4 regions of the Paenibacillus sp. FSL H7-0918 genome follow, and region 4 is predicted to be linked to each of the others. Evidence: riboswitches for the same ligand, from Rfam matches in the RefSeq annotation. Region 4 holds a riboswitch; each other region holds the start of a gene.

Region 1 (3,149 bases), on a different contig from region 4:
ACACGATCGGATTCCTGTAGTTCGAACGCATCCATACCCACACTTGGATATATCCACTCCCCGCCGCGTGATACCACGAAGCTCCACCATCCGTCGTAAGTACCTTGCGAAACTCCATGGATACCTGATACAAAGTTGCCATAAGACGATTTGGTGATATCTACTTTAAAATCATCGGTAGACCCTAGTTGTTGCAACGCTTCAAGGGCATTGGAGGCTTTCAAAGTCCCCTCACTAATCAACCCTTCCGGGCCTTCAACGGTTAGCGAAGCTGTTACATTCTTAGAAATCACTTTTAGAGCTTTTGTATATTTAGCAATCGTTGGGGCTTTGCCTTCACGGTAGCCAGTTACAGTCAGTGTATAGTCACCTGCGGGCATATTTCCTGAGAATACGGCCTCACCTTTAGCATTCGTCGTTACCGTCTGAGCTCCAATTTGGACCTGAACACCCGCAGCTTTTGCAGTTACAGGAGAGGAAGTGTTCGTAGCAGCGTCCCATTTCCACGTCTTACTAGTTACAGTGACGGTAAAGGAATCGCCCTCTTTAAGATTTGCTTTGGAAAGCGTAACGGAATCCACAAGCTTAGTGTCATCTCCGGCATAATAAACCAGTACCTGATCTGAATCTTTAAGTACAAAATCACTCATGCCTACATCGGGATTAATCCATTTTCCGTCACGTGATACAACATACATCCATCCGTCATAACCACCAAAGCTTCCAGCAGCAATACTTCCGATGCCAGTCACATAACTGCCCGAAGGATTCGTGATCGGCAAGTTCGTTTGAAGCGCCAGCTTCTCTAACGCTCCAAGTGCGTTGCCAGCATAGGCGTACCCTTGTGCCAACGTGGCCTGTGGTCCCTCAATCGTTACTGGAGCGTAGATGAGTGAGCTCTGAATGGAGGATTTGGAAAAATCGTATAGCTTACTGTTGCTTCCTTTATATAGCAAATTATAGGCAACCAGCGCCTGAAGCCCTTGCTCTGTCGCCAGAATATTACTGCTTCCACCACGGCTATGGGTGAAGCTACCATCAGCTAGACGATAGCTAAGCAGGTTCTCCATTAGATCCACTTTGTTTTTGGTGTATTCTAATCCACTAGGATCAACTCCGAAGGAGGTGAGTCCAAGGATTGCTTGTGCGCTACTTTCAGCACTGTCACCGTAACCCCCATGGCTATCTTGAGCTGCAGATAACCAAGCTACGGCTTGTAGCCCTGCTAAGTAGGCTTCGGGATTATTTTTATGTGCCGCCAGAGCCGTCAAGGTTATCGCTGTCATATCAGGCTCACTTGCGCCTGAGGTTAGTGCAAAGCCCCCATCCGGATTCTGTTTGGAGAGAATCTCCGTAAGGAGCTTATCCGCCGTCCATTTCGCGTCACTTGGGATATTATATTTACCAGAATCCAGCGCAAGTAAAGCATATACCGGATTATTAAGCGTCTGTTCACTGAGCTTGCTATTATTATAAATTTTCTCAATCAGATTATAGCCAGGAGTCGTTCCGTTACCAGCAAAGCTAGTAGGATCTGCACCAATCGCTCTCACTGCGAGCACGATTCGAGCATAATCGGTTACATTGGTGAAATCGCCAGCTGCATCCTTTACTTTTTTCTCAAGCTCTGAAAGGTAACTAGCCGGCAGCTTGTACCCTGCTTGCGCTAATCCAATGGCTTGCCAATCCGATTGCACGCCACCTTTCAAGAGATATTCTGCAGCCGCATAAGTCGCATCCGCAACATTAATCCGCTCCGCGGCAGTTGCCTCCAGACCGGCGCCAGCGCCCGCTTCTGCAAATATTTGTCCCGCCGGAGCAAGAGATGTTCCTAGAATTGAAATGACCATGAATAAGGCCAGCCCAAGTGCTACAAACTTGGAAGACATGATTTTCTTCATTGTTTAACCTCTTTCTGTATAAGAATGGGTACTGCCGGGAATAAGACGCATAACATAAAGACCGCCCCTTTGGAGGGCGGTCAGGGAAGATTACAAATTGAGGCTGCGGCGCTTGCTTCCTGCCAACAGTCCATCTGTATATGTTCCACATTCTTACCCCACGAAGAATAGAAACGCTCACGAAAAAGGCAGGTCTCCTGGCTAATGCTTCATCGCTGTTCTTCACCTTCCCACCCTACCTTCGGGGCAGTGGCTTATAGAAGAAACGCTCCGCACATACAGTGGCGGGACCGCGCCGGACTCTTGCACCGGACTTCCCTTTTAAGCAGACGACTAGATTGATTTAGTCTGCACCTTTTCCAGTATGTAGTATCTTATTTTGACATCCATAATCATATCTATTAATACATAGCATGTCTATAGAAAAGCTTAGTATGGGCAGCAAAAAAATGAACAGCAATACGCCACCTTCCGGTGGGTATTGCTGTTCAGAAAGCTTGTTATTCTGCTGTTCCTTCCGGACTTGCAGTCGGGGAGGGTTCAGCACTTGAATCAGAAGCTGGTGGAATATTAGGATCGGGATCTACGATCAATGTAAATCTTCCGGCTTTGATCATACTTTTCTCTAGAATTGTCGCTCCAGGCTCCAATGTAACCTCAACCTGATAGGAAGGTTGTTCACCTTCAGTCACAGCTGTTGCGGAAGGCAACCCAGTGCTGTCCTCAGTATTAGAGGAAGGCGTAGGAGACGGAGATGCATCAGCTACAGCATTAGTAGCATCTGCACCTTCTGCTGTTCCTCCAGTAGTGCCAGCGGCATCTGACTCGTCAGCAGCGTTTCCCTCATCCGTCCCATCCGTTGACGGCACTGGACAAGTCCCATTTGTAGCAGCGACCTTAAAGCTTTTATCTATCTCTGTAGACGAAGACATTAAACTAATCTCAGTCGGTTGAAACTGCACACAGTCATCTGCACTTGCGAAGGTGAACACCAATATGCTGCTCCCCTTATCTCCTTCGACGCTCTGATCCTTCAAGTATACTGAAGCTGGAGGCAGTATATTGCCTGCACTCTGAACAGGGGTCGGCTCAGGGCTTGTCCCCGGCAGAGCCGTCTTCGTATCATCCGGACGCAGCATACTGAATACGATAATTGCAATAATCACCAGAATACCCGTAATGGAGCCGGAGATTAAGAGTCGAAATCGGCTGCGGCTGATCCAGCGCGCCAGCGGGGAAGCCAGTTGG
Region 2 (3,149 bases), on a different contig from region 4:
ATAGTCCCGCATATGACGCACGATAGCCAGCGCCTTGGCATGAACTTCCATATCCTCGCCATGGTGTTTGCCGTACATAGCTTTCATACATTCCGCCATACCGATGAAGCCAAGAGACAGACTGCCATGCTTCAGCAGATCGCCTACAGTGTCATCGGGTGCAAGATGTTCGCCGCCTTCCCAAACGCCTTCTCGCATCATGAAATCGGAAGCTTTAGCTTTTTGTGCGGTTTGGATGTGGAAGCGATGGAGAAGTCCTTCCAGCGCAATATCCATATAATGATTTAGATCTTCATAGAAGCCAGCTTCGTCTGCGACGGTACGTCTGCCTGTTACTGTGCCGTGTGCCAGACCTAGCCGAACCAGATTTAGTGTATTAAAGGAAAGGTTGCCCTTCCCAGAGCAATGATTACGCCCAAAACGGTCACCGAGCACTCGGGTTCGGCAGCCCATTGTAGCGAACTCCGTATCAGGATCACTTGAATCATAATACTGCAAGTTGAGCGGAGCGTCCAGATTAGCGAAGTTTGGATATAGTCTGCGCGCAGAACATTCAGCTGCTTTTAGGAACAGTTCATAGTTAGGATCGCCTTGCTGTTGATTGATTCCTTGCTTGCATTTGAAGATTTGAATCGGGAACACTGGTGTTTCTCCGCTGCCAAGTCCGTTCATAGTTGCGGTTAGCAGAGAACTGATCACAAGCTGACCTTCTGGTGAAGTACAAGTACCGTAGTTGATGCTGGTAAACGGTATTTGTCCACCGGATCGGCTGGACATGGTATTCAGATTATGTACCATACTTTCAGCCGCTTGCAGGGTTTCGATTTCGGTTTCCTTTAGTGCAAAACGGAACGCTCTTGGATATGACTCCGCCAGATCGGTCCGGCTCATCGTAATCTCGCCCAAAGATTCGTCAGCTTGTCCTTCTTCAAAATAATCCAGACCCTTGCGGAACAGCTTGGCGAAGGATTTGGTTACATAAGGTGCCAGATCGTAATCGAGTTTATTGGCGGATACACCACCATATTGAGCATTTTGCTGGGATTGGAAAATAATCGCTACCAGAGACATAGCTGTCATTATTGAGTTCGGAGGACGAACGCTGCCGTTGCCGGTATTGAAACCTTCACGGAGAAGTTTATCAAACGGGATAAAAATACAGTTCGTCGTTCCAATCGCGTATTGATCCAGATCATGCACATAGACGACATTGTCATCAATAGCCTGCACTAGCTGTGGCGGCATCGTAAAATTGCGGGCGTACCATTTTGAATATTCACTGCCGAACTTGCTCATTTTACCGGAGAAACTCTCTCCATTCAAATTGGCATTCTCGCGCAATAGGTCCATATCCCGACTGTCGATAATATCCCGGCCTAAATCAATGAGCTCTTCTAAAAGAACTTCCCGTGCATTTTCTACTCCATTAAATTGTCTCTCCAACAACGTCATTGTACAGCTCTCCTCTCAGTATAAAAGAAAAACATCTATCATCAAATCCATATATCCATAAGAAGTTGGACTGCTATAAGCAGTCGTATATTTGTTCAGATTACATAAAAAAAAGCATCCCCTACCCGAGGATGGCAGAAAATGCCCGATGCGTTATGTAAATATCCACACGGATATTTGCAGAGGTCTCTACGTAGATGACCGCATGCGGACACCATCCCTGTTCCTCGCAGGCATCAATAGTTGGTGTCGTCGAAACAGGTAGGTCTCCTGGCTTCCGTGGGATCTCTCGGCGCCTTCCCAAGGGTGTTCCTAACCCTCAGTGGCATTTGCCGGGAGATGTGGATTCTCAAGCTTCCCAGAAGCTTAAGAAGGCCATCCGGTTACAGTGGCGGGACCGCAGCGGATTCTCACCGCGCTTCCCTATTAAGCTCTAAATCCGGTTAAGGATCAAAGCGCCTGTCTCCACTATATTTTGTTGTCGTTAGATAAAAATAACCCAAGATGTTGTGTTTGTAAACAGTTTTTTAGAAAACCCGCGCGGGGAGCGGGTTCTTCAAAAGTACTCCACAAATGATCCACAGGCTGTCCATAAGTAATCCACAATTGATCCACAGGGAGATGCGAAATGATTCATAAATTGTCCGAAAAGATGCCACAAAGAGTCCATAAATATAGTGCAGATGACCCTAGAATTTGCTCATGAGAAAATACTCTTAGCCCAAAGTCATATTTTGGAGTAATCAGAAGAAATAGAAGAGATAAGGGAGGATAATCTTGCTTAGTTTGTGACAGAGCGGTGGAATTGTTACAATGGAAGGAGACAGCTACTATAAAATTTCGAGGAGGTATTCTCATGCCTATCGCTGAAGTTACAGTTATTCCAATTGGAACAGGCAGTACCAGTCTTAGCAGCTATGTTGCGGATATGCAGCGGGTGCTGAAGACAGTAGAAGGGATTACTTATGAACTTACGTCTATGGGTACGATCATCGAAGGGCCTCTGCAACGCATTTTTGCCGCGGTAGAAGCTTTGCATGAGTCTCCTTTTGCCGCAGGTGCAGAACGTGTCTCTACTTCACTTAAAATAGACGACCGCCGCGATAAACCCTCTACTAGCCGTGGAAAGTTAGAGTCTGTGGAGCGTAAGCTACAGGTGGATTAGCAGTTTAGGAGGGCGGAAAACAGGGAGAAATAGGCTTGCGTTTCTGGCTGAAAGTTGTATAATATTTTTTGTTTGACAGAAAAACAGCGTTAAGCTGGTGTAGCTCAGGGGTAGAGCAACGCACTCGTAATGCGTAGGCCGGGGGTTCAATTCCCTTCACCAGCATCCTTACAAAGTCGATAGTGGCGCGTGTTCCCGGGTTTTTGGAACTGCGCCTTTTTTTTGTACAAGCATCAACTTCTAACATTCTTCTAACCTTTAGTCGATTAAAGTGGGTGTCTCGTCAATTTTCTCCACTTCTTTTCGGGTTCCTAGAATAGAATCTCCGATACATCGGGGCACCGCTTCCTGCAGATTGGGGAGAACATGTGAATAAGTATCCAGAGTGATATTTATTGATGAATGGCCTAATCTTTCCTGAAGTCGAATATGATGGACAGCCCCTGCTGTTCCCTGTTCTTCTGGAGAAACGTATCAAGGAAGATAAGACATGGCGCGAAATCGGTAATGAAAACGGTATGACTAGTGGTCA
Region 3 (3,149 bases), on a different contig from region 4:
TTCTTTGTTGCTATCTCCAGCGCTGATCGGAACGATATAATCATTAGCGTCATTTGGGATTTCAACTTTCGGGTTCTCCCCAGAAGGTAACGGAAGTTCTTTCGGACCCTCTGGTTGCCCAGGCCCCGGTTCTTCTGGTTGTTCCAGTTGCACATCATTCATATCAAAGAGACGGTTGCTATGATTGATCAGACGATCATAGGACACAAGAGCATACGTACCTTGGTCCGTCGCCATATTGTCCACTTTGCCTGTGAGGATATGCTTAAATCCACCCTCAGGTGCAGCAAAGCTAAGTAATGCATCAATAAGCGAATTTCCACTTTTAACAAATCTAGCGTCAGTGTGCGGATCTACGCCTACACCAGTTAAGGCTACAATTACCTGCGAGATACTCTCGCTGCTAGTGCTTCCCCAGCTTGTAAATCCGCCTTGATTGTTTTGGTTATCGGACAGCCATTGGATGGCCCGATCCACGGCAGCTTTTACATCATCACGGGATGCATAATAAGGTGCAAGAGCTTGCATCGCCATCGCAGTCATATCGACATCGGCTTTGGTTACGCCTAATTCCCAGCCACCAGCTTCTGCTGTACCTTTTTTAACCTCTTTATCTAAAATGTACTGAACTAGTTTTTCTCTTGTGGTCTGTTCTGTAACTCCATCAACTACAGGGATCTCATAGTTATGGCTATCTAACGCGATCAGAGCAAAAATCGGACCATTATTGCCTTGCTTTTGGATATATTGATAATCAGCGAGTGCTTTTCTCAGATCATATCCCGCAACATTTGTGATATCTTTTCCGATAGAGGTAAGTCCTAGAATCGCTCTGGAATTCTCTGTGCTTTTATTGGCGTCGAGTTTTCCATCCTCTTTAATGATTGATGCTATTTTCGTAGCTACATTATTGTAATAGAGATCATAATAACCGTTAGGTACTGTATAGTTCGCCCGGGCCAGAGAAAGGATCGACCATTCTCCGCTGCCTGTTCCAAACGTTGGATTCTTTACAGTATTTAAAATATAAGCAAGGTTTTTATCTAACTGTTGTTTGACGGCAACTGAAGTTTCCAGTTTGTAAGTAACCTGATAAGTTACATTTGTTTTGTTTCCAGCTCCGTCAAGAGCCGTTACAGTAATTGCATTACTGCCTGAATTCAGAGTAGCTTTATACTCCCCATTTGCAGGTGATAAAGTAACTCCATTCAGCTTCACTTCTGGAGTAATGTCACTATATACATTGTCTGTGACAGCTACTTTGAAGCTTATTTCTTTATTGGATACTTCCTGTTTATCTTGTATGCCACTTACTGTAATAACAGGGGGTTCTATGTCTAATGCATTATTAAGACCGACAAGCGCATGATCTACACTTATTTGAGAGCTTGCCATGTTTTCGAGCACGGAATAGGCTTCATAAACTGCCGATTGCACTACTGGTCTGTCCAAAATAGTTTCTTTATTAGGGGCACTGTTAATCTCGGCGATTTCCGCAGTTAAAGCATCCTTATTGGCAAGTTGAACTGGGATTTCCCCCCAGCCGCCAAGATCAGAACCATAGCCATAAGTGGTGAACTGAGTTCGAATGATGTCACCGTCTTGAGGCTTATAATCGGTCATCCCAAACGGAGGAAACACATTATTTACTGCATACATCCAACCCGACATGGAGGTGTAGTCAAACTGACTTAACCACTCGGGGTCTGCTTTAGTGCTGACTGTATTCCCATCGGCTGAAATCATATCTAAAATATATTGTGGAATATTGACTTCGCTTCTGCCACTATCTTTAACTTCTGATAAATAAAAACCACTATCTATATTTCCTAAATATCTATAATTCCCATCACCTAGCGCACGTGTTATTAAAGATGCGCCATTATCGCCTTCATAAATCGGAACTTTAATAGGTTCCTTAATATACCCTTGGCCTAAGGTGAATTTCTCTACGGATACAGATACATACCCTTTAAGGGTAGAGCTTGCTCCATCTGCTTGAGCCGGGATTACACTTGTAGAGAATGTCGTAATAAATACAGCTACAATAAGTAACCACGCTAAAAACTTATTTTTCTTCATTTTTCCATAACCCTTCCCTTCATACCTATGATAAAAAACAGAATAAACTTTCTCATAACCACAAAAAAACCACTCAACATAAACGTCAAGAGGTTAAGATAGTGAACCACAGTAATAGCTGGCAAACACTATTCAAGCACCTCTCTATCGATCGTAGAGTTTGATGGTGTAACAGAAAAAGGCAGATATTCTGGCTCAAGTATCATCACCCTTGCTGCCTTCCCAGTTTCCCAGTGGCATTTTGCAAGGACTCCTCTTTCACAGCGGCGGGACCGCGCGGGATTCACACCCGCTTTCCATTTAACCAATCTATGATTGTACTTCCGCAACATTCATAGTTGGCACCTATTTCTAATTTTAAATTTTCATGCTTCATCATAACTAATATATATGCTTTTGTCATGTTATATTTCTTTTTTGTATAACGGGCAGCTAGAGATAATCCTATTGAATAACCAATTTCTATGAGTAGGGTTATTTAAATAATTTCTTTATCCAACTGTGGGGTAAATTAATTTAAATCACTAATTCTTATATGAATTTACCACAAATTAGTAAGGTACTCGCTAAGTGTATTCTATGTTAGGGTATATTCAGAAAGCGTTTACAAAATAAAACTGGAGGTGTTTGTGTTCATCTAACCACCGAGTACAGCGTCAAAGCCAGGTCCAAGCATCCTAAATTTATCTCACAAAGGAGAATTCAATGACTACGCGAATCCAGAAATCCTTCTTATCATTGACACTTGTCACCGCTCTTCTGCTCTCTCTGTTCTCATCCATGGCCGCAGCTGCAACTAAGGACGAGCAACAAGCTAAGGCAGCGCCAAAGAGTAAGATCCAATCCTATGTAGACGAAATGCAGCCCGGATGGAACCTTGGCAATACTTTAGATGCTACAGGTGAGGATGAAACCTCCTGGGGCAATCCACGTGTGACCCAAGATCTTATTAAAAAGATCGCCGCTCAAGGCTATAAAAGCATTCGGATTCCTGTGACCTGGGATACTCACATGGGTGCGGCACCAGACTATACCCTAGAAAAGGCCTACCTCGACCGTGTGGAAGA
Region 4 (3,149 bases):
ATCTCGCCTGACGCACTTCTACTGTCTGCGGGAAGCTACCAATTGTAGTGGTTGGCAGAAGTGGAAGCTGCCATTTCTCTTGCTGCACCTTTAAGCGTTCAGCAAAAGGCAAACTGCGTTGGTCCGGCAAAGCTGCAAGTGCAAGCACTTGCTCCGCCACATCCTTACGGCCACGCTCAGGTAGTGCGCGGAATGCTGCAATAGCTTCACGACTAGCGGCCAGCGCTGCTTTAGAAGCTTCTCCTTTATCTGCGAGGGCTGCTCCGAGCAAACTAAGCTCTGCAAGCTTCTCATCGGCAAAAGCTAACGCATTCTTAACTGTCGCCTTCTGCTTCACCTCACCTTGAACGGTGACTGGGACATGCAGCAGACTGCAAGAAGGCTGAAGAATAAGACGATCAAGCGGCACATGAACGCTGAGCTTTTCTACCAGTTGCAGCTTAGCGTCTAAATCGGAACGCCAGATGTTCCGTCCATCAATAATTCCGGCACCCAGCCATTTGTCCTTCGGCCAGCCAAGACGTTCGATAGAAGCCAGATTCGCTCCACCATCGTGCACAAAGTCAAGACCCAAGCCTTGAACAGGCAACTCTAGCAGTGCCTCCAACGGTTCAGCAGCTTCGAAATACGTCTGTAAAATAATATTCAAGCCCGGCACGGAGCCGGCAATTTCTGTGTATATCGAGTTAAGCAGTGTTAATTCTTCTTTACTTATGCCTGTAACAATCGCTGGCTCATCGATTTGTACCCAGCTTACCCCTTCTTGCTTCAGTTCCTGTAGCAGTTGAACATAGACTGGAACAAAACGTGCAGCAATCTTGGCGATATCTGCCGCTGCGTAACCTTTGGACAGCTTAAGGAAGGTATACAGACCTAAAAGTACCGGTTTACCTTCAATCCCTGCCTGCGATTTAGCAAAACGATAAGCCGCTAGAGGTTTATTTTCAGTCAGGCGTGGTGTTTGTGTGCCGATCTCTGGAACGATATAGTGATAGTTCGTATTGAACCATTTGGTCATCTCACAGGCAGTAGCCTCAGTATTACCACGGGCCATTGCAAAATAAAGATCAAGCCCGATGTCGCCGCCATCATACGTGTACCGTGGAGGTACAATTCCAAACATAACAGCCGTATCCAACACATGGTCATAAAAAGTAAAATCATTCACCGGAATAAGCTCAATTCCTGCCTCTTGCTGGGTCTTCAAATGCTGCAGCTGAATTGCTGCCATTTCGGAGCGGAATTGCTCTTCATTTATTTTCCCCTGCCAGTAGGCTTCCAGTGTCTTTTTCCACTCGCGGTTCTTTCCGATTCTCGGATATCCAAGATTACTTACTTTTACTTTATTCGTCATCTCGATACACTCCCTCTTCCATCTCTTATTTCAAACTCCAAAGCTACTTGCTTTCCTATAAAAAAGAGCGCCCTTCCCTAAAAAAGTCAAAGGGAAAGACGCCCATGATATACCCATGGTTAACGTCTAACACCTCCCTATCTTCCGTAGGTGAAGCAGTGCTGTTGAAACAGGCAGGTCTCCTGGCTAGCGGCGTCAACATCTTGAGCAGTCTTCCCAGCAGTAGTAAATTGCCAGTGACCTCTGTTGCTCGAGATTCTTCCGTTACAGTGGCGGGACCGCATCGGCTTCGAACCGAATTTCCCTATTAAGCCTACCGAATTACTATTTTCCGGTCAGCACCTGTCTCCGATATCATTCATCATTTGAGTGTCTTAATCTGATGTCATCATACGTGAAAGCCCCAGCAATCTGCAATAGATTACTGGGGCTTCTGTTATATCGATTCCTTATAACGGACTTAGAAAAATACGAAATATACTACAGCAGCAAGAATTATACGGTATATAGCAAACGGTAAGAGCTTGATACGATTGATCAGTTTTAAGAAGAAACGCATCGATAACAGCGCAAATAGGAAGGCACTAATAAAGCCTGCAATAAAAAACGGCAACGCGTCCATGGTGAAATATTGCCAGTTTTTCATCAGTGACAACAGACTGGCACCTGCCATGATGGGTACTGCCATAATAAACGTAAAATCAGCAGCGGCACGATGGCTCATCCCGAGGAGTACTCCACCAGAAATCGTCGAGCCCGAGCGTGAAAATCCAGGCCATAACGAAAAACACTGTACAAGACCTACACCAAGTGCCTGTTTGTATGTAATCTGATCTACACTCTCAGTTCTGATCTTCTTCGGCCCAAACAGATCGGCAATAATCATTAATATAGCCCCAATCACTAGACCAATTAACACTGTTGAGGTAGAGAATAAATGCTCATCAATATAATCATTAAACAGAACACCTAACACACCTGCAGGCACTAACCCTACCAGAACCTGAGTCAGCTTGAGATGCCCGCCCTGCTCCAACTGCTGTAGCTCCTCTGTTACAGGATCCAACTGCTTACGGCTGAAACGCTTTAAGCCTAACAAATCAATGAACCGATTTCTAAAGATCACAACAACCGCTAATATTGAACCCAGTTGAATAACTACTTTGAAGGTATTTGCTGTATATTGTCCAAATAACTCCTGTGATTTCAGCCACATATCATCAACAATAATCATATGACCCGTGGAGGATACTGGAGCAAATTCGGTTAAACCTTCAACAAGCCCCAAAATAATGGCTTTAATAATCGTTAATAGCTCCATTTGTTTCCCTCCTTTTTAATAGTCATTTCTATTATCAGTCCACTACCCGCTTAGCCCTCAGTGTTCATTCTCCGGCTGCGTTTGCGGAAGTACAGAAACCCAAGAATAACTAATCCGCCAGCAATTAGTACATAGACTACATTGGAGTACACATCCATGTACACGGCAATGTCTTCCCAGGATTCGCCCAATACCGCGCCAATAAGCACAAGCAGCAAATTCCATCCCAATGTGCCAATCGTTGTGAAGATCATAAATACTCCAAATTTCATGCCCGACATTCCCGCCGGAATCGAAATCAGACTGCGGACCAGCGGAACCATCCGACAAAACAATACAGTCCAGTAGCCATATTTATCAAACCAGGCGTCAGCCTTGTGGATATCTTTTTTACTGACCCTAATTAGGCTACCCCAGCGTTCAACCAGTTTCTCTAACCGGCTCACATCCAATAATCGGCCAATATAATAGAGA

The links. Region 4 has a riboswitch for cobalamin ahead of metE (5-methyltetrahydropteroyltriglutamate--homocysteine S-methyltransferase). Riboswitches for the same ligand answer to the same signal wherever they lie in the genome.
Region 1: it holds a riboswitch for cobalamin, as region 4 does, so the genes downstream of both, MHI15_RS18415 (DUF4430 domain-containing protein) here and metE (5-methyltetrahydropteroyltriglutamate--homocysteine S-methyltransferase) in region 4, are expected to answer to the same signal.
Region 2: it holds a riboswitch for cobalamin, as region 4 does, so the genes downstream of both, MHI15_RS29365 (anaerobic ribonucleoside triphosphate reductase) here and metE (5-methyltetrahydropteroyltriglutamate--homocysteine S-methyltransferase) in region 4, are expected to answer to the same signal.
Region 3: it holds a riboswitch for cobalamin, as region 4 does, so the genes downstream of both, MHI15_RS19085 (S-layer homology domain-containing protein) here and metE (5-methyltetrahydropteroyltriglutamate--homocysteine S-methyltransferase) in region 4, are expected to answer to the same signal.

The regions. Positions count from the first base shown of each region.
Region 1 is NZ_JBBOWJ010000002.1:991,746-994,894, forward strand. Features, by position in the region: gene MHI15_RS18415 (DUF4430 domain-containing protein) at 1-1,901, opposite strand, end outside; cobalamin riboswitch at 2,072-2,274, opposite strand; gene MHI15_RS18420 (GAP1-N2 domain-containing protein) at 2,402-3,149, opposite strand, start outside.
Region 2 is NZ_JBBOWJ010000006.1:139,176-142,324, forward strand. Features, by position in the region: gene MHI15_RS29365 (anaerobic ribonucleoside triphosphate reductase) at 1-1,452, opposite strand, end outside; cobalamin riboswitch at 1,696-1,930, opposite strand; gene MHI15_RS29370 (MTH1187 family thiamine-binding protein) at 2,309-2,617, shown strand; tRNA gene MHI15_RS29375 (tRNA-Thr) at 2,711-2,782, shown strand; gene MHI15_RS29380 (hypothetical protein) at 3,016-3,149, shown strand, end outside.
Region 3 is NZ_JBBOWJ010000002.1:1,161,713-1,164,861, forward strand. Features, by position in the region: gene MHI15_RS19085 (S-layer homology domain-containing protein) at 1-2,082, opposite strand, end outside; cobalamin riboswitch at 2,246-2,446, opposite strand; gene MHI15_RS19090 (cellulase family glycosylhydrolase) at 2,788-3,149, shown strand, end outside.
Region 4 is NZ_JBBOWJ010000001.1:1,091,100-1,094,248, forward strand. Features, by position in the region: gene metE (5-methyltetrahydropteroyltriglutamate--homocysteine S-methyltransferase) at 1-1,354, opposite strand, end outside; cobalamin riboswitch at 1,510-1,715, opposite strand; gene MHI15_RS05110 (undecaprenyl-diphosphate phosphatase) at 1,815-2,675, opposite strand; gene MHI15_RS05115 (DedA family protein) at 2,726-3,149, opposite strand, start outside.